DNA from 2 places in the Arthrobacter sp. KBS0702 genome. Region 2 is predicted to be linked to the other one. Evidence: predicted binding sites of a transcription regulator. Region 2 holds the regulator's gene; the other holds the start of a gene.
The links. Region 2 encodes LexA, which represses DNA repair genes until DNA is damaged. Its sites were predicted from a motif close to TCGAACANNTGTTCGA; they were not measured.
Positions count from the first base shown of each region.

Region 1: a site for LexA is predicted at 8,098-8,113, ahead of ruvA (Holliday junction branch migration protein RuvA). Genes of this name have one in related genera too.

Region 1 is NZ_CP042172.1:1,967,028-1,978,043, reverse strand. It holds gene FFF93_RS09065 (M3 family metallopeptidase) at 1-1,011, opposite strand, end outside; gene FFF93_RS09060 (CapA family protein) at 1,094-2,461, shown strand; gene FFF93_RS09055 (alpha/beta fold hydrolase) at 2,464-3,327, shown strand; gene FFF93_RS09050 (GNAT family N-acetyltransferase) at 3,345-3,824, opposite strand; gene FFF93_RS09045 (type 1 glutamine amidotransferase) at 3,835-4,512, opposite strand; gene FFF93_RS09040 (Mur ligase family protein) at 4,629-5,933, opposite strand; gene pdxT (pyridoxal 5'-phosphate synthase glutaminase subunit PdxT) at 6,026-6,727, shown strand; gene FFF93_RS09030 (YebC/PmpR family DNA-binding transcriptional regulator) at 6,731-7,486, shown strand; gene ruvC (crossover junction endodeoxyribonuclease RuvC) at 7,483-8,061, shown strand; gene ruvA (Holliday junction branch migration protein RuvA) at 8,194-8,847, shown strand; gene ruvB (Holliday junction branch migration DNA helicase RuvB) at 8,840-9,961, shown strand; gene yajC (preprotein translocase subunit YajC) at 10,185-10,613, shown strand; gene secD (protein translocase subunit SecD) at 10,721-11,016, shown strand, end outside.
Region 2 is NZ_CP042172.1:1,299,265-1,310,280, forward strand. It holds gene FFF93_RS05945 (ATP-dependent DNA helicase) at 1-1,655, shown strand, start outside; gene lexA (transcriptional repressor LexA) at 1,738-2,487, opposite strand; gene FFF93_RS05955 (LysM peptidoglycan-binding domain-containing protein) at 2,870-3,328, shown strand; gene FFF93_RS05960 (histidinol-phosphate transaminase) at 3,393-4,511, shown strand; gene hisB (imidazoleglycerol-phosphate dehydratase HisB) at 4,581-5,207, shown strand; gene hisH (imidazole glycerol phosphate synthase subunit HisH) at 5,204-5,977, shown strand; gene FFF93_RS16915 (hypothetical protein) at 5,978-6,136, shown strand; gene priA (bifunctional 1-(5-phosphoribosyl)-5-((5-phosphoribosylamino)methylideneamino)imidazole-4-carboxamide isomerase/phosphoribosylanthranilate isomerase PriA) at 6,207-6,953, shown strand; gene FFF93_RS05980 (SseB family protein) at 6,967-7,902, shown strand; gene FFF93_RS05985 (MFS transporter) at 7,966-9,285, shown strand; gene FFF93_RS05990 (DUF1844 domain-containing protein) at 9,408-9,794, opposite strand; gene infC (translation initiation factor IF-3) at 10,232-11,016, shown strand, end outside.

The DNA.
Region 1 (11,016 bases), 670 kb from region 2:
CCGTTCACGCTTGACCCGGGCCGAGTAGAAGGCCCAGTCCCAGGCCTCAAGCGGGTGTCCGGCAACCTCGGCCAGGGCTTCCGCCTCGGCGTCGGCGTTCCGGACGGCCGCCGGGGCCAGCCGGTTCATCATGGCCTGCACGGCTTCGAAGTCGGGGGCGGTCTGCTGGTCCACGCTGAGCTCGGCAAAATTGGCGAAGCCGAGCAGCCGGGCTTTTTCGGCGCGGAGCCGCACCATGTCCTTCACCAGGTCCAGCACATCGAGGCTGCCGCCGCCGCTGCCGCGTCCGATCGACGCTTCATAGAGCCGACGCCGCACCTCCCGGTTCTCCAGGGCCGCCAGGGCCGGCTGGTTGCTGGGCTGGATCAGGGTGAGCAGGAACTTGCCCTCATGCCCGGCGGTGCGCGCGGCTTCGGCGGCGCTGGCGACGTCGTCCGCGGGGAGGCCTGCGAGCTCCGCGGCGTCGTCCAGGAGCAGCGAGGCGGACTTCATGCCTTCCTTGACCCGCTGGCCGAACTCGGTCCCCAGGGTGGACAGCTCGGCGTTGATGGCTTTGAGTCGTTCCTGGCCCGGATCGTCGAGCTGGATGCCTGACTGGCGGAACTCCTTGAGGTACTCGTCCACCAGCCGGCTTGATTCGGCGTCGAGCCGGTCGGTGTTGATGGCGGCGAAACGCTCGAACAGGCCCCGGTTCAGGTACACAGCGTCCTGGTGGGCCGAGAAGCGCGGGGAGAGGCGGGTCTCCAGCTCGCGGATTTCGTCCGAGGCGTCCGCAGAGACCAGCGTGAAGAAGGACGCGGCGGCCCGCTGCAGCAGCTGCCCGGAGCGTTCCATGGCCATCGCCGTGTTCTCGAAGGTCGCCGGTTCAGGGTCCTCCACGATCGACTGGATCTCGGCGAGGTGTTCGGCCAGGCCGGCTTCGACCGCTTCGGCGTAGTGCCGGACCTCGATGTCCGCGAAGGGCGGCAGTCCGTAGGGCAGGGGGCTGGGGCTCAGGAGGGGATTGGTCATGAAATGACTCTTTCATGTAAGGCCGGAGTTCTCAATGAATCCCTGAGCGTGTTGTGATCCGGACCACCGTAGGATTGCCGTCATGGGGACTCTTTGCTCGCTGTTGCACCGATGGCTGCGCGGACCACTTTCCGGCCAGCGGATCGGGCGTATCCGTCGGTACCCGGGGATCCGGCGGTTCGGCGCGGCGGCGGCCGCACTGGCGCTCGTCGCGTCCGTGGCCTCGTGCGGAGTCTGGGCAGAGAGTTCGGCCGGAAGCCAGGGGCAAGCCGGGGGATCCGGGCCGGCCCCGGCGGCCTCCGCGGGAAGTTCCGCGCCGGGGTCCACGCCCGGGACGGCGCCCGGCACGGCTGTCCCGACGTCGACGTCGACGCCGACGCCGACGCCGACGCCGGGGAAAGGCCCGGCCTGCGCCGCTGTCCGCTGCACCTCCGTCCTGATGACCGGCGACATGCTGGTCCACGCCCAGCTCTGGGACCAGGGCCGGGCCGACGCCCTCGCCACCGGTGCCAAGGGCCTTGACTTCGCTCCGCTCCTGGCGGGCCAGCGCCGGTACATCGAGAAGAGCGACCTGGCAATCTGCCACCAGGAAACCCCGGTGGCCACCCCCGCCGGGCCCTTCTCGGCATATCCCTCGTTCAACGTCCCCCCGCAGATCGCCGCCGCCGTCCGGCAGACGGGTTACCAGGCCTGCACCACCGCGAGCAACCACACGATTGACCGCGGCACCGCGGGGCTGGTCCGCACGCTGGATGCCCTCGATGCTGCCGGGCTGCAGCACACCGGCTCCTACCGCAGCGCGGCCGACGCCCAGGGGGTCATGATCCTGCAGACCGCGGCGGCAAAGGTTGCCGTGATCGAGGGCACCTACGGCTTGAACGGACAGGTCCCGGAGGCTGCGTGGCAGGTGGACATGCTCGACCCCGGCGCCATGATCGCGAAGGCCCGCAAGGCGAGGTCCCTCGGTGCCGACATCGTGCTGGGTGCGATGCACGCCGGGGACGAGTATGCGAGCGTGCCCAACGCCGAACAACAGCGCGTCGCGCACGCCCTCGCGGACAGCGGCCAGTTCACCATGGTCTACGGCCACCACACCCACTCGGTGCTGCCGATTGAACGCTACAAGGGGACCTGGATTGTCTACGGCCTCGGCAACGGGATCACCGAGCTCTCGCCGAGCTACGTGGTGAACAACGAGGGACTGCTGGTCCGGGCCCAGTTCAGCCAGGATGCCGCCGGCACCTGGACCGCGTCCGACCTGGCCTGGGCGCCGTCGGTGATTGTCCGCGGACCCTACCGCTGGTGTTCGGTCGCCGCCGACGCCCCGCAGGGACTCTGCGCCGGGGCCGCCGCGGACGCGGCCACCAGGCTGCGGACCAAGACCGTGGTCGAAGCGATGGGAGCGGCCGCGGCGGGCGCCCACGAACTGCTGATCACGAAGGAGCGGTAGCCATGGACACCTTGATGGAACGACGGCGGAGCGTCGCGGCGCGCGGGGCCGAGCTGGCCGTGTTCGAATACGGCCGGCAGCCGGGCCCGGACGTGCCGACCCTGGTGTTCGTCCACGGCTATCCGGACGACCACCGGGTGTTCCTGCCGGCCATCCGGGAGCTCGTGCCGACGCACCACGTGGTCGCCTATGACACGCGCAACGCCGGCGCGTCCGCCGTCGTGGGCAGCCCGGGTGACTTCACGCTGGCAGCGCTGGTGGACGACCTGTTCGCCGTCCTCGCGGACGCCGGCGCCGGCCCGGTCCACCTGGTGGGTCATGACTGGGGGTCGATCCAGTGCTGGGCAGCGGTGCAGGACCCTCGAGCCGCCGCCCTGATCCGCCGGTATACGAGCATCTCCGGCCCGGACCTGCGTCACTTCTCGCGCTGGGTGCGCGCACGGATCCGTAACCCGCGTGCCTGGCGTCAACTGGCCGGGCAGCTGATGCGCAGCTGGTACATCGGCGCCTTCCTGGCACCGGTGCTGCCCGAGGCCGCCTGGCGGCTGTACCTCACCCGCCGTTACGAGCAACTGGCCAAACGCGACGTCGGGAACGACCCGGTCCGCGGACTGGCGCTCTACCGGGCCAACTTCGGTGCCGGCCGGAACCGGGCCGCCAAGCCGGCCGCACCTGCCAGGGTCACCATGCCGGTGCAGGTGGTGGTGCCGGCCAGGGACCCGTTCCTCTCCCCGGATCTGGTGGAGGGCCTGGAAGACTGGGTGGAGGACCTGACCGTAGTGACGGTGGACAACGGCCACTGGTGGCCGGCAACCCGTCCCGCGGAGTTGGCCAGGCTGCTCCGGAACAGCGACGCCGGCGCCTGAGGCCTGCGGCGCTGCCGTCAGCCGGGCAGGCTGTCCGGCAGGCTGCGGGCCATGAACACGCTGTTGGGATCCGGCTGGTAGCCGGCAAACGGCGGGCACGGGACAAATCCGTGCCGTGCGTAGAGCCTCCGCGCCGGGTCGAAGAACTGCTGCGACCCGGTCTCAAGGAGCAAGCGGCGGTAACCGCGCTGTCCGGCCTCGTCCAGGATCCGGCCCAGGAGCAGGGCGGCAACGCCGCGACCGCGCGCGGGCCGCGCTGTCCGCATCGACTTGATCTCGCCTTCGCCCGCTCCGAGGTCCCTCAGCGCCCCGCAGCCGAGCAGCACCCCGCCGTCGCCGCGGGCCGTCCAGAAGGTGATGTCCGGGCCGGCCAGTGCCCCGTGGTCGAGGGCGTGCACACTTTCGGCCGGCGACGTCGCGAACATGTCCGCCAGGTGCTCATCCAGGAGGCGCCGGACGTCGGGGCGTGCGGGGCTGTCGCGGGCGATCAGGGTCATGCGCCGTGCCTTAGCGGGGGCGGCGGGCCGCGTGCTCCCGCGCCAGTGCGGCGTAGGAGTCGTCCGGGGTGCCGGGCACGAAGGTGCCGTATTTGCGCTCCACGGCCGTCTTGATCAGGAAGTCAGCCAGCGCCGGGTTCTTGGGCAGCAGCGAGCCGTGCAAGTAGCTGGCCACGATGTTGCGGTAGCGTGCGCCCTCCTGGCCGTCGCTGCTGTTGTTGCCGGTGCCCTTGGCGGTGGTGCCCAGGGGCTCGACGCCTGGGCCCAGCGTGGTCTGGCCGCTGTGGTTCTCGTAGCCCAGCACGGTGCCGAACTCGGCTGAGGCCACCGAGACGTTGCCGATCAACCGTTCGTCCGTGCCGTGCGTCTCCACATCCAGGATGCCAATGCCCGGGATGACCGAGCCGGTCCTGGTCTTGAAGAACTTCCCGAACAGCTGGTAAAGCCCGCAGATCACGAGCATCGGCGTGCCGTCCTCGGCCAGCTCCTTGAGGACCGTCTCCCGCGAGAGCAGGTCGTCCTGGATGACCAGCTGGCCGCTGTCCTGTCCGCCGCCGCCCACGATCAGGTCGACGTCCGCCGGGAAGTCGTCGCCGACGTTGTACTCGAGCAGTTCGGGGGTGTAGCCGTGCCAGCGCAGCCGCTGGGCGAGGACCAGCGCATTGCCCCAGTCGCCGTAGATGTTCATGTCCCGCGGATAGAGCTGCAGCACCCGGATGGTTCCCTTGCTGGGCGCTGCGGTTTCTTCGGGCGGCAGAACATGGCCGAAGGAGAGCTCGTGCGGGGTTTCGGGGGACGCGGGGGTCATGAGACCACCTCCACTGTGGTGATTTTGGACAGCTCGCGGCGGATGGCCAGCATGGCCGTGTAAGTGCAGAAAATCCGCTTGGGCTTGTCTTTCGCTCCGCGGATGAACGCGGCCAGGGCGGGTGCGATGTCCGTGTCGACGGCACCGATCGCGACGTCGTCGTACTGCAGCCGCAACGCCATGTCGTACGCGCGGGAGCCGGTGAGCTGGTCCACGCCGCCGTCGCGGAGGGTGTCGAATTCCACGTCCCAGAGCCAGGACATGTCCCGGCCGTCCGCGTAGTTGTCGTTGATCGCGATCATCGTGGCGTAGCCGGCGGCCGGGAAGGACTTCAGGCCGAGCCGGAAGCCGCTGGGGTTCTTGACCAGGACAAGTTCCAGCGGCAGGCCATCGACCACAAGGCTCTCCCCTCGGCCGAAGGCAGGCGCGACGTTGGCGAGGGCCGCCAGCAGGCCGGCGTGGTCGGTACCGGTGCCGCGGGCGCCCGTGATGGCCCGGGCCAGGGTCAGCGCGGCCGCGGCGTTGAAGATGTTGTAGACGCCGCGCAGCTTCATCCCGGTGCTGACCGTTGCGCCGTCGTACTCAAAGTCGGCGTCGTCCGCGCCCACCCGGCGGAGGACGACGTCGGCACCCGGCTTGGCGGGGGCCGGCGGCACCGGGCTGCCCGGGGCGGCGCGCATTTCGTCGTCATTGGGGAAGGTGCTGAGCAGCGAATCGTCGAGGCCGAAATAGCGGACCTCGGGGCCGTTGACCGTGGCTGTATCGAGGGTGGCCGCGATTCGGGCCACTCGCGGGTCCTCGCGGTTCAGCACGACGGTGCCGGTGGTCTTGGCCGCGATGTGCTGGAGGAGTTCGGCGGTCTTGTCGATCTCGCCAAAGCGGTCCAGCTGGTCGCGGAGGACATTGAGCAGCAGGCAGTAGCGCGGCGGGACCTTGTTGACGAAGTGCACGGCGTGGGCCTCGTCCAGTTCAAGGACGGCGACGTCGGCGTCGAGCCGGCCGCGCCAGTCCACCTCGCCCAGCAGCGCCGCGGCCACGCCGCGGGTGAAGTTGCTGCCGGTGCGGTTGGTGAAGACCTTCAGGCCCTGGCTTTCCAGCAGCTCCACGACCATCTTGGTGGTGGTGGTCTTGCCGTTCGTGCCGCTGACGACGGCGACACCCAGGGGCAGCGTGGACAGCGTCCGTTGCATGAAGCCGGGGTCGATTTTTTCGACCACCAGGCCGGGGAGAGCGGAGCCTCCGCCTCGGAGCCGGGAGACCCGGCGGACGAGTTTGCCGAGCGGAACGCTGAAGTAGAGCATGCTTTGTAATATATCCCAGCGGCGGCATGGAAGCCGGTCCCGGGGCACGCCCCGGTGCGCCTCCGCGGACCCCGGCGCACTATGCTGGCAGCATGACCACCCCCCTTACTTCGCCCGCTTCCCGCGTGGGATCGGGCCTGCGGATCGGCGTCCTGGCGCTCCAGGGCGACTTCCGTGAACACCTGCACGCCGTGGAATCCGCCGGCGCCGCCGGCATTGGTGTCCGCCGCCCCGCCGAGCTGGACGGACTTGATGGCCTCATCATTCCCGGCGGGGAATCGACGACCATCGACAAGCTCGCCCGGGTCTTTGACCTCCGGGATCCGTTGCGGGAACGCATCCGGGCAGGGCTTCCTGTCTACGGCTCCTGCGCCGGGATGATCCTGCTGGCCGAAGAGATCGCCGACCCCGCGACCGACCTCGCCGGAAACCCGCAGCAGACCTTCGGCGGCCTGGACATCACGGTGCGCCGCAACGCGTTCGGCCGCCAGCGCGAGTCGTTCGAGACAGACCTGGATTTCAAGGGGCTGGAGTTCAGCTCGGACGGTGGCGCAGTGGCCCCGGTGCACGCGGTGTTTATCCGCGGACCCTGGGTGGAACGCGTCGGAGCCGGCGTCGAAGTGCTGGCCCAGGTGGAACCGTCCAAGGCCGGCCACCCGGAATCCCTCGACGGGACGGCTAGAATTGTTGCAGTGCGTTCCGGCAAGCTGCTGGCCACCTCCTTCCACCCGGAAGTCACGGGGGAGAAGCGCGTGCATGAACTGTTTATTCGAATGATCAGAGGAGAAGCGTAAAGCATGTCAGGCCACTCCAAATGGGCGACGACCAAGCACAAGAAGGCCATCCTGGACAGCCGCCGGGCCAAGTCGTTCGCCAAGCTGATCAAGAACATCGAAGTTGCCGCGCGCATGGGCGGACCCGACCTCGCCGGCAACCCCAGCCTCGAACTTGCCGTCACCAAGGCCAAAAAGACCTCGGTCCCCGCTGACAACATTGACCGCGCCATCAAGCGCGGCGCCGGCCTCACCGGCGAGGTCGTGGACTACACCGAGATCATGTACGAATGCCGCGGCCCGCAGGGCTCGGCCCTGCTGATCGAGTGCCTCACGGACAACAAGAACCGTGCAGCCTCCGAGGTCCGGCTCGCCATCTCCCGCAACGGCGGCACCATCGCCGACCCCGGCTCCGTCAGCTACCTCTTCTCCCGCAAGGGTGTCGTCTCGCTGCCCAAGAACGGCCTGACCGAGGACGACGTGCTGATGGCCGTCCTCGACGCCGGCGCGGAAGAAGTCAAGGACAACGGCGACAGCTTCGAGATCCACTCCGAGCCGACCGACCTGCAGGCCATCCGCGACGCGCTCAAGGAAGCCGGGATCGACTACGACACCGACGAAGCCGAATTCGTGCCCTCCATGCAGGTGCCGCTGGACCTCGACGCCGCCAAGAAGTTCATGAAGCTCGTGGACGCCCTCGAAGAGCTCGACGACGTGCAGAACGTGTACAGCAACGCCGACCTCAGCGACGAAGTGCAGGCCGCACTGGAAGCCGAGTGACCCTTCGCGTCCTCGGCGTCGATCCGGGCCTCACCCGCTGCGGGATCGGCGTCGTGGACGTCGAGAAGAACCGCCGGGCCACCATGGTGGCCTTCGGCGTCGTCGGCACTTCCCCGGAGGAGAGCCTGGACCAGCGCCTGCTGGTCATTGCCACCTCGATCGATGAGTGGCTGGACCAATATGAGCCGCAGGTCCTCGCCGTCGAACGTGTCTTCTCCCAGCTCAACGTCAGCACAGTGATGGGCGTTGCCCAGGCCTCCGGCGTGGTGATTGCCGCCGCCGCACGCCGGGGAATCCCCGTGGCGCTGCACACCCCCTCGGAGGTCAAAGCCGCCGTGACCGGCAGCGGGACCTCCAACAAGGACGCCGTCACCAAGCTGGTCACCAAGATCCTCCGGCTCGACGCCCCGCCGCGTCCGGCGGACGCCGCCGACGCCCTGGCGCTGGCCATCACGCATGCGTGGCGGGCTGGAAGCGGTGCGGCTGTGGCCACCACGGGACCGGGCAGCCAGTCCCTGACGCCCGCGCAGCGCGCCTGGGCCGACGCGGAGGCCAAAGCGCGCCGTGCGCGCTGAATGTCCCGTTAAATGTCCGGGTGCTTGCTAGGGTATTCGTAGATATGTTCGGATAGCCGGCGTTTGGAGATTGAAACCCCGCCGGCTTGACTCAGCTGGTCCAGGACCAGCTGTGAGACCAGGAGCCAGGCCTTGATCAGTTTTCTCCGCGGAACCGTAGCGCACGTCGGCCTGTCCTCGGCGGTGATCGACCTCAACGGTGCCGGCATGAGCGTCAACGCCACGCCACAGACCCTCAGCAGGCTCCGCGTCGGGGATGAAGGCAAACTGTTTACCTCCCTGATCGTGCGGGAGGACTCCCTGACGCTATTTGGCTTCTCAAGCGACGACGAACGCGAGGTCTTCGACGTGCTGCTGAGTGTCAGCGGCGTGGGGCCGCGCCTGGCGCTGGCCGTCCTGGCCGTCCACGAACCCGAAGCGATCCGTGTCGCCGCGCACTCCGGTGACGGCAAGGCGTTCACCAAGGTCCCCGGCATCGGACCCAAGGTCGCCGGCCGGATCGTGCTCGAACTGGCCGGGAAGCTGGTGCCGCACGGCACGCCGGGCAACGCGGACGGCGGCGCCCCCGCTGTGTCCGCCGAAGCCGTGTGGAAGCCGCAGGTGGTCGCTGCCATGACGAGCCTTGGCTGGTCCGAAAAGGACGCCACCGCCAGTATCGACAAGTCGCTGGCCGACTCCCCGGAACTCGCCGCGAAGGGCAATGTGGCGGAGATCCTCCGCGCCACGCTGCGCTGGCTGGGCCAGGACGGCGCGCGCGCCGGGAACCGCGTAGGCGCCCGTGGCTGAGCCGTCCCTCGTCGGCGGGGGAGAGGAACCCGAGGAGCGGGCCATCGAGGCCGCCCTCCGGCCCAAGAACCTGCACGATTTCGTCGGCCAGCACCGGGTCCGCAAGCAACTCTCCCTCGTCCTGGAGGCCTCCCGGATGCGCGGCCGCAGCGCCGACCACGTGCTGCTGTCCGGCCCGCCCGGCCTGGGCAAGACCACTCTGTCCATGATCATCGCCGCCGAGATGAACGCCCCGCTTCGGATCAGCAGCGGACCGGCGATCCAGCACGCCGGGGACCTGGCCGCCATCTTGTCCTCGCTCTCCGAGGGGGAGGTTCTCTTCCTCGATGAGATCCACCGGATGTCCCGCCCGGCCGAGGAAATGCTCTACATGGCGATGGAGGATTTCCGCGTCGACATCGTGGTCGGCAAGGGTGCCGGAGCCACCGCGATTCCGCTGGAACTGCCGCCCTTCACCCTGGTGGGCGCCACCACCCGCGCCGGGCTGCTGCCCGGGCCGCTGCGGGACCGGTTTGGTTTCACCGGGCACCTGGAGTTCTATTCCGTCGAGGAGCTTGAGCTGGTGCTGCGCCGCTCGGCGGGCCTGCTGGACCTGAAGGTGAACTCGGCCGGCTTCAGTGAGATCGCCGGCCGGTCCCGGGGCACCCCCCGGATTGCCAACCGCCTGCTGCGGCGCGTCCGGGACTGGGCTCTGGTCCACGGGGTGGAGCAGATCGACGCGCGGGCAGCCTCCGCCGCCCTCGATATGTACGAAGTGGACAAGCGCGGCCTGGACCGCCTGGACCGCGCCGTCCTCGAGGCGTTGATCACGAAGTTCGGCGGCGGGCCGGTGGGCCTCTCCACCCTCGCTATCGCCGTCGGCGAGGAAACCGAAACCGTGGAAACCGTCGCCGAGCCCTACCTGGTCCGCGAGGGCCTGCTCGGCAGGACCCCACGCGGACGGATCGCGCTGGCGCCGGCGTGGACGCACCTGGGCTTCGCGGTGCCGCCGGGCGCGTTCGGCCAGGATCCGCTAGACCTCTTCCGGGCCGGCGACGCCGACGGCGGTCCGGCCGGGTTCGCGGCTGATGCTGAGGGCGAAGTCGATCCGGAATGGATCCGTAATAGTCAATAGCACTCGCTAGTGACCTTTTCCCTTTAGACTGGTATGACGCTCGGCACGTTCGGGCCTTTGTTTCCGTGTGCGGCTCCCGCTAGCCGCCATTGGCAGGGCAGGGTTTTTGCCCCGTACCCGCCAGGATTCCTGCCAGGTTCCACGCCAGGTTGCCCCGGAACGAAGCGGACGTTGCTGTGAAACCAGCTCGCAAGTACAGAACGGAACTTTCCCCTTGGATCCAATGACAATTCTCCTGTTCGTTATGCTCGGCGTTTTCGTCTTCATGATGTTCCGCCGCAACAAGAAGACGCAGCAGCAGCAGGCGGACCTCCAGTCGAAGTTCGGCCCAGGCGTTGAGGTGATGACCAGCTTCGGCCTCTTCGGCCGCATCGTCGACATCGACGAGGCCGAGAACAAGGTTGTCCTCGAGCTGTCCCCGGGCAACACCGCCACCGTGCACCGCCAGGCCGTCACCAAGATCGTGGAACCGGTCGTCGCCGCCGAGGAGCCCACGGTCGTTCCCGACGACGCGTCTTCGCTGACCCTCGGTAAGTCCGACGCGGTGGACACCGCCGGCGAGGGCACCGCCGTCGCCGGTGACGCGTCCCGCAACGAAACGCCGGACGAAACCCTGCGCCGCCTGAACGACGACGGCAAAAAAGACAGCTAGTCTGCCTCCTGAGCTATCCCGCGGAGCTTCAGTGCGCGGGCATCCGCCGGTGCGGGCCCGACGAGGGCGCACCGGCGGTTCCTCCGTAAACAATAGAAAGATCGACAATGGCACGAACTGGCCCCAAAAACTCAGCCCGCAGGGTGCTGGTCTGGCTTGGCGTAATGCTCGCCGTCCTGACGGCCGTCCTGGCCGGCGGCACCATGGCCGGGCAAGCGAGCTGGGCTCCCAAGCTGGCCCTGGACCTTGAAGGCGGCACCCAGATGATCCTGGCGCCCAAGGTGGAGGGCGGTTCGGGCATCAACGAAGAACAGCTCAACCAGGCCGTGGCGATCATCCGCCAGCGCGTGGACGGCTCGGGTGTCGCGGAAGCGGAAATCAGCACCCAGTCCGGCCGCAACGT
Region 2 (11,016 bases):
AACCGTCCGAGGGCCAGTTGTTCTCCCTCGGCGAGGACACGTCCGTGCCGCACTTCGCCGCGGCGATGGGCGGACCGTCGTCCCAGCTCGGCAAGGAAGTGGTCCGGCTCCGCGACTGGGCTGAGGACACCCAGACGGGGGACCGCGACGAACTGATGCCCGGGGTGACCGACCGCGCCTGGCGGCAGGTCTCCGTCACCTCCATGGAGTGCCTGGGCGCGCAGAAGTGTCCGCTCGCCGCCGAATGCTTCAGCGAACTTGCCCGCCAGAACGCCGCCGACGCCGACGTCGTGGTCACCAACCACGCGATGCTGGCCGTCAGCGCCTTCGAAGGCCTCGCGGTCCTCCCGGAGTACGACGTCGTGGTGGTGGACGAGGCCCACGAACTGCAGGACCGGGTGACCGGCGCCGTGTCCGGACAGCTGTCCGTCGCCATGGTGCACGCTGCCGCGTCGGGCGCCCGCAAGCACGCCGGAATCACCGTGGATGCGCTGAACAATGCCGCGTCCAACCTCGAACTCGCCATTGAGGGCGTTCCCAGCGGTTTGATGCCGAACGGACTGAACAGCGAACAACTCGATTGCGTGGACCAGTTGCGTGACGCCTGCCGCGCCGCGCTTTCGGACTCCAAGGGGGACAGCGCCAACACCGCCGACGGCGGACGGCAGCTCGCCCGGTCCCGACTGATGGTGATCCTGGAACTCTGCGAACGGCTCCTGGCGGCCAAGGAGAACCGCGAGGTGGTCTGGTTCTCCCGCAACAGCAGCTTCGACCCGCAGCAGGGCTATTCGCAGCCTGATGACTCCGCGCCGGCCCTGATCAACATCGCCCCGCTCAGCGTCGCCGGGCGGCTGCGCGAGGGATTGTTCGCCGACCACACCGTCGTGCTGACCTCGGCAACCCTCGCCATCGGCTCGGCCTTCGAACCGGCGGCCGGAGGCCTGGGCCTGGTCGGCCCCGGCGCACCGAGCTGGACCGGCGTCGATGTCGGGTCCCCGTTCGAGTATCCGAAGCAGGGCATCCTCTACGTCGCCAAGCACCTGCCCAAGCCGGGCCGCGGGACCTCCCCGGAAGCCCTCGACGAGCTCGAAAAGCTGATCCGGGCCTCCGGCGGCGGCGCCCTGTGCCTCTTCTCCTCCCGGCGTGCCGCTGAAGAAGCCGCCGAAGCCATGCGGCCACGGCTGGGCCTGAGTATCCTTTGCCAGGGCGAGTCGACCATGACGGCACTCGTTAAGCAGTTCGCCGACGAGCCTGACACTTGCCTCTTTGGCACGATGTCGCTCTGGCAGGGCGTCGATGTGCCCGGAAACTCCTGCCGGCTGGTGGTGATCGACAGGATTCCGTTCCCGCGGCCGGATGACCCGCTCATGACCGCCCGCTCCCGTGCTGTGGCCCGAGCCGGCGGTAACGGCTTCATGAGCGTCTCTGCAACCCACGCGGCCATCCGGCTCGCCCAGGGCGCCGGCCGGCTGATCCGCTCGACGTCGGACAAGGGCGTAGTGGCTGTCCTGGACTCCCGGCTGTCTACCGAGCGCTACGGCGGGTTCCTGCGCGCCGCGCTGCCGCCGTTCTGGCCCACCACCGACCCGGCGGTGGCCCTGGCCGCCCTCGCACGGCTGGCCAAGGAAAGCCCAGCAAAGGAGACGGCCACCTAGGCCGCTCACCCAACGACGAAGGCCCCGTCCGGAAAACCCGGACGGGGCCTTTCTATGCCGGGCGCAGTACGTGCCGGCGGCGCTAGAGGGAGCGAAGCACCGAGACGACTTTTCCCATGATGACGGCATGGTCGCCGAGGATCGGCTCGTACTGGGTGTTCTGCGGGAGCAGCCAGGTGTGGCCGTCGCGCTGGCGGAACGTCTTGACCGTTGCCTCGTCGTCGAGCAAGGCAGCCACGATGTCGCCGTTGACGGCGTCGTTCTGGCGGCGGACGACCACCCAGTCGCCGTCGCAGATGGCGGCGTCGATCATCGAGTCGCCGGCCACCCGAAGCATGAACAATTCGCCGTGGCCCACCAGCTGGCGCGGCAGCGGCATCACGTCCTCCACCACCTGGTCGGCCAGGATCGGGCCGCCGGCGGCGATCCGGCCCACGAAGGGCACCATTGCGGTGTCGGTGGCACTGGCGAGTTCCGAGACCGCAACGCCGCCGACGGCCCGCAGGCCGGTGGACTTCGCCACCCCGGAGACCTTGGTGGCACCCTCGTCGAGCGTCAGGGGCAAAAGGACTTCCATGGCGCGGGGCCGTTTGGGGTCCCTCCGCAGGTAACCGAGCTTTTCCAACTGCGAGAGCTGATGGGTGACGCTGGAGAGGCTGGCGAGGCCGACGGTGTCGCCGATCTCGCGCATCGAGGGCGGGTAGCCGTTGTCGGTCACGGACCGCTGGATGGTCTCCAGGATCTTCTTTTGCCGGACGGTGAGGCCCTTCGGCGCCCGGCCGGCCTGGGGGCTCCGCTGGGCGGCCCTCCCGCCGGCGGCTTGTGCTGCCATGTTCGCCACGCCTTTCCGTTCCGCCCGGCCGCCTGGGCTGCCGGGACCAACTGGTCTGAAAATGTCAGACCCCGCTGATCAACTGCTGTTGATCACCACAAGTGGTTCTGCTGGTTCAAAAGTAGGCCAGCAGACACGCTTTTTCAAACATTTGTTCTAGCGAGTCTCGACATTGTTCGTTCATAAGTGCTAAAACAGGAACTACAACGTTCGAATATGTGTTCGAAGTTAGTCGCCGGGACGGGATCTTTCGGTTCGGTTCTGTGTTCGAACGTAGTGATCAAGATTTGCGGTCCAGGTTTGCGTTAGATGGTTCGGCCGGTTGGCGGCGAGTACGTGGAGTACGCCGGGCGGCACAGATAAGTCCAGGAGGGCTCAGTTCATGTCAGCAGTAAGCGCTATTTCCGGTTCACAGGTTTCCGTTCCCGTGCAGGCGTCACGGTTCGAGGCTTTCGGCCCGCACGGCATCTTCGACGGGCAGGAAGCCAGCCGCGGGCAGCGGGCTGTGCCTGCCGTTGCGCCCAGGCAGGCGCCGCTGCGGCTGACCCGCCGGGGCCGCTTCGTCTTCTTCGGCCTGCCGTTGATTCTGCTGGCTGCCCTCGTCCTTTCGCTCGCCGGTTTCCTGAATGCGCCGGCCAAAGCCGCCGACTCGACCGCGGAGCTCTCGCTCACCCCTACGGTCACCGTGACGGTCCAGCCGGGGGAGTCGCTGTGGGCCATCGCCGGCGCAGTGGCACCGGAGCGCGACCCCCGCGACGTGGTCGCCGACATTGTGCAGCTCAACAACCTCGATGCCGCCCGCGTTATCCCCGGCCAGCAGCTCTACGTGCCCTCCAGGTAATCCCCGGCCGCCCTCTGGAGGTCACAGTTTCGGGGCCGGGCGTGGTCTCACTTAAACTAGGCACGTGACTGACCAGCTAGAGCGCCTCAACCGACTGCCCCTCCGGACCAATCTGCGGGGGTTGCGGCCTTACGGCGCGCCCCAGCTGGATGTTCCGATCTTGCTGAACGTCAACGAAAACACCCATGGCGTCCCGGACGACGTCCGCGCGGCCATCGCAGAGGCAGTGACCGAGGCTGCCGCCGGGCTGAACCGGTACCCTGACCGCGAGTTCACCGAATTGCGGGAAGGGCTGGCCGAGTATCTCGGCCACGGCCTCGACGCCGCCAACATCTGGGCCGCCAACGGCTCCAACGAAGTCCTCCAGCAAATCCTCCAGGCCTTCGGCGGTCCGGGCCGCACTGCGCTCGGGTTCCCTCCCACGTACTCCATGTACCCGCTGCTGGCCGCCGGCACGGACACCGAGTACATCGTGGGGGTGCGTGCCGACGACTACGGGCTCAGTGCCGAATCGGCCGCCCGGCAGGTACGGGAGCTGAAACCCAACGTTGTCTTCCTCTGCTCTCCGAACAACCCCACGGGCACCGGTCTGGGTCTCGACGTCGTCGAGGCCGTCTACGAGGCCGGGGAAGCCAGCCAGACCATCGTGATCGTCGACGAGGCCTACCACGAGTTCGCCCACGACGGTACGCCCAGCGCCCTGACGTTGCTGCCCGGACGCGAGCGGCTGATCGTGTCCCGGACCATGAGCAAGGCCTTTGCCCTGGCCGGCGCGCGGCTGGGCTACATGGCGGCCGCGCCGGAGGTCACCGATGCCCTGCGCCTGGTCCGGCTGCCATACCACCTGTCCGCCATCACGCAGGCCACTGCGCTGGCCGCGCTGCGCCACCGCGTGGCCCTGATGGCCGATGTTGAAGACATCAAGCGCCAGCGGGACCGAATCGTCTCGGAGCTGACCCGGATGGGACTGAAACCGGCCGCTTCGGATTCGAACTACGTGTTCTTCGGCGGCCTCGACAACCCGCACGAGACCTGGCAGGGGCTGCTGGACGCCGGTGTGCTGATCCGCGACGTCGGAATCCCCGGCCACCTGCGCGTGACCGCCGGTACTGAGACGGAAACCACAGCGTTTCTGCACGCGCTCGAACGCATCCTGACCGGCCACGAAGCACAGTCCGCCTAGACTTAAGCCAGGACCCACGCACACCACCGGCGTTCGCCGGGCGCCCGCCTCATCCAAAGGACACCCCACATGAGCAACACCGGAACTGCCGCTGCCGAGGCCCGGACCGCACGCCTCGAACGGACCACCAGCGAGTCGTCCGTGCTGGTCGAGATCGACCTCGACGGCACCGGCGTCTCGGACATCAGCACGTCGGTGCCGTTCTACGACCACATGCTGACGGCGCTGAGCAAGCACTCCCTGATCGACATGACGGTCAAGGCCACCGGTGACACCCACATTGATGTCCACCACACCGTGGAAGACGTCGCCATCACCTTCGGCGAGGTCCTGCGCACCGCCCTGGGGAACAAGGCCGGCATCCGCCGCTTCGGCGAGGCCACGGTGCCGCTCGACGAGGCGCTCGCACACGCCGTCGTCGACGTCTCCGGCCGGCCCTACCTCGTGCACGCCGGAGAACCGGCGGGCCAGGAATACCACCTCATCGGCGGCCACTTCACCGGGTCCCTGACCCGGCACGTTTTCGAGGCGATCACCCTGCACGCCGGCATCTGCCTGCACATGAACGTCACCGCCGGCCGGGATCCGCACCACATCGTCGAGGCGCAGTTCAAGGCCTTTGCCCGGGCCCTCCGCGCGGCTGTTGAGCCGGATCCCCGGGTCGAGGGCATTCCCTCCACCAAGGGTGCGCTGTGAGCGGCAAAGTTCTCCAGGACGGCGCGATCATCGACCCTGACGCCCACCGGAAGCCCGCGTCGCCCGACGGTAAGCCCACGGTCACCGTGCTGGACTACGGTTCGGGTAACGTCCGATCGGCCGTGCGCGCCCTCGAGCGTGCCGGCGCCGAGGTCATCCTCAGCGCCAAGCCGGAAGATGTGCTCAACGCCGACGGGCTCGTCGTCCCCGGCGTCGGGGCCTTCGAAACCGTCATGAACGAGCTCAAGGCCGTCGACGCCGTCCGGATGATCGGACGCCGGGTCGCCGGCGGCCGGCCCGTGCTGGCGATCTGCGTCGGACTCCAGGTCTTGTTTGAGGCCGGCGTCGAACACGGCACCGTCGCCGAGGGCATGGGGGAGTGGCCCGGCAAGGTCGAGCTGCTGCCGGCCGACGTGGTGCCGCACATGGGCTGGAATACCGTCACCGTGCCGGAGGGCTCCCGGCTCTTTGCCGGCGTCGAGAACGAGCGCTTCTACTTCGTGCACTCCTACGGTGTGCAGCACTGGGATTTCGACGTGATCCAGCCGCGCATGAAGGCGCCGCTCGTCACCTGGTCCGAACACGGTGCCCCGTTCATCGCAGCGGTGGAAAACGGTCCGCTCTGCGCCACCCAGTTCCACCCCGAAAAGTCCGGCGACGCCGGCGCGCGCCTGCTCCGCAACTGGGTGGACGGTCTGCGCAGCAGCGCCACCACCAGTGCCGCCGAGGCCGGAACAGCCCAGCCTGGCACCCCGGAACAGACCGCCTAGATGTGGTCCATAGTCCTGATGGGCCTCGCCGGATTGCTGGTGGGCGGCGCCCTGTCCTTCCGGCAGCAGAAAAGCCCTCTCTGGGTCCAGATCGTGTTCTACATCCTGGCCGGCATGTCGCTGCTGGCCGCCTGGCTATTAACCCTGCCGGGGAACTGACCCTCCCGGGCACCTGACCACCACGTCCCCGCCCGCCCCGACCGCCACCCCAATACGTGAGGACCCAACGATGACCACCGAAACCCCGCTGCCGGTACTCGAGCTGCTCCCCGCCGTCGACGTCGTCAACGGCCAGGCCGTGCGCCTGGTCCAGGGCGAAGCCGGCAGCGAAACCAGCTACGGCACTCCGCTGGAGGCAGCGCTCAACTGGCAGGAACAGGGCGCCGAATGGGTCCACCTGGTGGACCTCGATGCAGCCTTCGGCCGTGGCTCCAACGCCGAACTGCTGCGCGAGGTCGTCGGGCGGCTGGACATCAAAGTCGAACTCTCCGGCGGCCTGCGCGACGACGAGTCGCTGGAAAAGGCCCTCGACCTCGGTGTGGCCCGGGTGAACCTCGGCACCGCCGCGCTGGAGAATCCCGAGTGGACGTCCCGTGTGATCGAGCGTTTCGGCGACAAGATCGCCGTCGGCCTCGACGTCCGCGGCACCACCCTCGCCGGCCGCGGCTGGACCAAAGAGGGCGGCGACCTCTGGGACGTGCTCGGCCGCCTCGAGGAAGCCGGCTGCGCCCGCTACGTCGTCACCGACGTCACCAAGGACGGCACCCTGCAGGGCCCCAACGTCGAGCTGCTGCGCCAAATGGTGGAGAGGACCGGCAAGCCTGTTGTAGCCTCCGGCGGCATCTCCAGCCTCGAGGACCTCAAAGTCCTGCGCTCCCTGGTACCGCTCGGGGTCGAGGGCGCCATCATCGGCAAGGCCCTCTACAACGGCAACTTCACGCTGCCCGAAGCCCTCGACATCGCCGGCCGCCGCTAGGGAAGTCCGGGCCATGGAGCACAACCCCCTGTCTAAGGGAACATTGCCCGAGCACCGCCAGCCCGGCGGACGCCCCTTGCCCGGCCACATCGCCGCCGCCCTCGCCGGCACCGGGGGCGCGACGGACTCCGCCGGCCAGCCCTGGGCCGGCCGCAGCCTCAGCGGTGACGACGCCAAGATCCACAACTTCGAGGACGACGACGGCGCCGCCGACGCCGGCTACCTGGCCGCGCTGGACGCCCTCGCCGCCGGCACCGGGGACGAGGCAGCAGTGGTGGCATCGCTGGCTACCGCGCGCGTCTTCGTGCCGATCGTGGCCCGGCTTGCCGAAGAAGGCGAGGGCGTGGCCGGCCAGGAGGGCAAGAAACAGCACGGGGAGGAACTGCAGGGCGACAAACAGGCGGACATGGCCCTCGTGACCCTGCAGGCCCCCGACGGCCGGACCGCGCTGCCGGTCTTCACCTCTGCCCGGGCCCTGGCGGCCTGGCACGCGGAGGCGAGGCCCGTGGCGGTCTACGCGGCGCGGGCCGCGCTCTCCGCCGTCGCCGAGGGGGCCGAACTGCTGGTCCTCGACCCCGGCTCGGCTGCCACCTTTGTGGTGCGCCGGCCCGCCGTCTGGGCCCTGGCCCGGCAGCACGGCTGGACGCCGAGCTACAGCGATCCGGCGGTGGCCGAGGCTGTCGCCAGCGCGGCGGCTGGTCTTCCGGCGCTCCGGCGCGTTGAGATCCTTCCCGGCGGGGGAGTGGCATCGGCGCAGGCCGGCGGCGGCCAGCTCCCCGGCGGGGGCGCCGGTCCGGAGCTGCGGATGGTGCTGTACCTTGAAGACGGGCTCGACGCCGCCGCGGTGCAGTCCCTCGTGGCCGGGCTGAACAACGCTCTGGCCCGGAATGAAACATTTGCCGAGCGGGTTGACTCGATCGACATCAAGTTGCAGCGCGCAGCACCCTAGCCGAAAGCCGGCACGAGGGCCTCCGGGTGCTGCCAACGGCAGTACACAAAGGAAAGCAGTTTCGTGAATTTCGCGCTCTACCGGGACCTGCTGGCCGTGAGGCCCGTCAGGAACCTCCTGCTCGTTGGCATGGTCGCCCGCATCCCGCACTCCGCGGCCGGGGTGCTGCTGACGCTGCACATCGTCCTCACCCTGGGACAGGGCTACGCGGCCGCCGGGGCTGCCGCGGCCGTCATGACGATCGGCATCGCCGTCGGAGCCCCGTGGCGCGGACGCCGGGTGGACACCGTGGGCCTGCGCCGGGCGCTGATCCCGTCCGTCGTCTCGGAGACCGTCATCTGGTCGATCGTGCCGCACGTCGGCTACGAACTGCTGCTGCCCCTGGTCTTCGTGGGAGGCCTGCTGACGCTGCCGATCTTCAGCGTCGTGCGCCAATCGCTGGGCATCCTCGCCGGCGGCGAGCAACGCCGGACGGCCTTCGCCCTGGACGCGATCAGCACCGAACTGGTCTTTATGATCGGCCCCGCGGCCGGCGCCGTCGTCGCCACCGCAGGATACTCCGCGCTGGGCCTGACCGTGGTGGGCATCGCCACCTCCCTGTCCGGCCTGTTCCTGATGTGGATCAACCCGCCCACCCGCAGCGCCGACTCCGGGGCTGAGCCGGACACAGCGTTCGAGGCGGCCCAGCAGGAAGGCGCGGAAACGGCCCTGGTGGCCGCGGCACCCCACGTCCAGGAAGCCGCTGCCGAACTGGCACCACTGGCCGCCGCGGAGCAGCGGCGGCAGGGCCGCCCCGGCCTGCGGCACAAGGTCGTCCGCAATTTCGCCTGGTTCACGGCTGGCGTGGCGGCGGTCTTCGCCGTCGCGGCCGGCGCCGGCATGGTGCTCAGCGGCACCGACGTCGGCATCGTCGCGGCCCTCGAGAGGGGAGGGCACCAGGCCGAAATCGGCATCGTTTTCCTCCTCTGGTGCGCGGCATCCGTGCTGGGCGGACTGGTCTACGGCGCCATGCACCGGCCGGTGTCCCCGGTCCTGCTGCTGCTGGGCATGTCCGCACTGACGATTCCGATGGCCTTCGCGCACGACACCTGGACACTCGCGGTGCTGTCGCTGCTGCCGGGCCTGCTCTGCGCGCCGGTGCTCTCCGCCGCGTCGGAGAAGGTGGCAGAACTGGTCGAGGAGGGCCGCCGCGGCGAGGCGATGGGCTGGTACGGCTCTGCCCTCACCGGCGGCGTGGCACTCGGCGCTCCGCTGGCCGGGCTCTTTATCGACGGCGTGGGCCCGGGCGCGGGGTTCGTCGCGGTGGGGGTGGCCGGCGTCGTGTTGTGCCTGGTGGGACTGGTCCTGCAGCACCGCCGGCGGCGGCGGCTCGCCCCGGCCTGACCGGCTCGCTCCGATCCCGCAGGCCGCTCCTGCCGGCCAGCCGGTTAAACGACGACGGCGGGCGGACCGTTCTGGTCCTCCCGCCGCCGTCGCTGTGGGCTGCTGGTTCGCAGCCCGTTGCCTTAGTTGACCGGGCCGGTGTACTTCTCGCCCGGGCCTTTGCCCGGCGCGTCCGGGATGACGGATTCCTCGCGGAAAGCGAGCTGCAGGGAGCGCAGCCCGTCGCGCAAGGGCCCGGCGTGCTGGGAACCGATTTCGGGTGCCGCGGACGTGACGAGTCCGGCCAGGGCCGTGATCAGCTTGCGCGCTTCGTCGAGGTCCTTGAGCTCTTCGGCGTTGTCCTCGGCGGCCAGGCCGAGCTTCACGGCGGCGGCGCTCATCAGGTGAACGGCGGCGGTGGTAATGACCTCGATCGCGGGGACCTCGGAGATGTCGCGGATCTGCTGGGAGACGTCGGCCTGCGCGTCGGCCGGCTGGTAAACGTGTGAATTACTATCTGAAGTGCTCATGCTGGTAAGCTTGTCACAGACCGACTGAATGTCGTTATTTCTGCAGGGTTGAGAAACGCCGGTTGAGAAACACCGGTTAGGAAACACCGGTTGAGACACACCACGTGGAACCCGCCGGCGCATAAGTGCGTTGACCGGGTGCCTTTCTGTAGAATGGCTTTCAGTTTGCAAGCGGAGTTCTCTCCCACCCGCGCCAGCCGCGCGTATTCTTCACGGAATCAAGGTTGCCGGGTACCTGGTCGGGCATCCTTCCTGGGCGTTACGCCTGGCGGGGGACGCATGCCGTCTCCTCAAGGGGAGGGCAGTTCCGATCTTCGAGGCCTTCGATTGCTCCGGCAATTGGAGGCCTTCTTCATTTGCCGGCGAAGTACCCCCACGATCACAGGAGCTTTAACATTAGCGAGCCAAGAATCAATGAGCGTATCCGCGTCCCCGAGGTGCGGCTGGTCGGCCCTGCAGGTGAACAGGTAGGAGTCGTCCGTATTGAGGATGCCCTGCGTTTGGCTGCCGAGTCCGATCTTGATCTCGTTGAAGTTGCACCGCAGGCGAAGCCTCCGGTGTGCAAGCTGATGGACTTCGGCAAGTACAAGTACGAAGCCGCCGTCAAGGCACGCGAGGCCCGGAAGAACCAGACCAACACGGTTCTGAAGGAAATCCGGTTCCGGCTCAAGATCGACACCCACGACTACGAGACGAAGCGCGGCCACGCGCTCCGGTTCCTCGGCGCCGGTGACAAGGTCAAGGCCATGATCCAGTTCCGCGGCCGTGAGCAGCAGCGCCCCGAGATGGGCATCCGCCTGCTCCAGCGTTTCGCCGACGACGTTGCCGAAGTGGGCGTCGTGGAGTCCAGCCCGCGTATCGATGGCCGCAACATGGTCATGGTGGTTGGTCCGCTGAAGAACAAGGCCGAGGCGAAGGCAGAAGCCCGCCGTGCAACGCAGCGCGCAGAAGCCAAGGCCGAGAACGAAGCCAAGGCGTCCGGTGGAGGCCGCGTTGACACGTCCGGCCCCGAGGCACCCCTGACACAGTCCCTGGCTGATCTCCTTCCGGAGGGCTACCAGGTCCGGACAGAGGCACCTGAGGCTGAGGAAGCCGCGACGGAGGCTCCGGCAACGGAAGCTCCCGCCGTCGAGGTGCCGAAGGCCGAGGAAGCCGCTGCCGAGAAGGCTCCGGCTGTTGAAGCTCCCGCCCCGGAAGAGCCGAAGCAGGAGGCCCCCAAGGC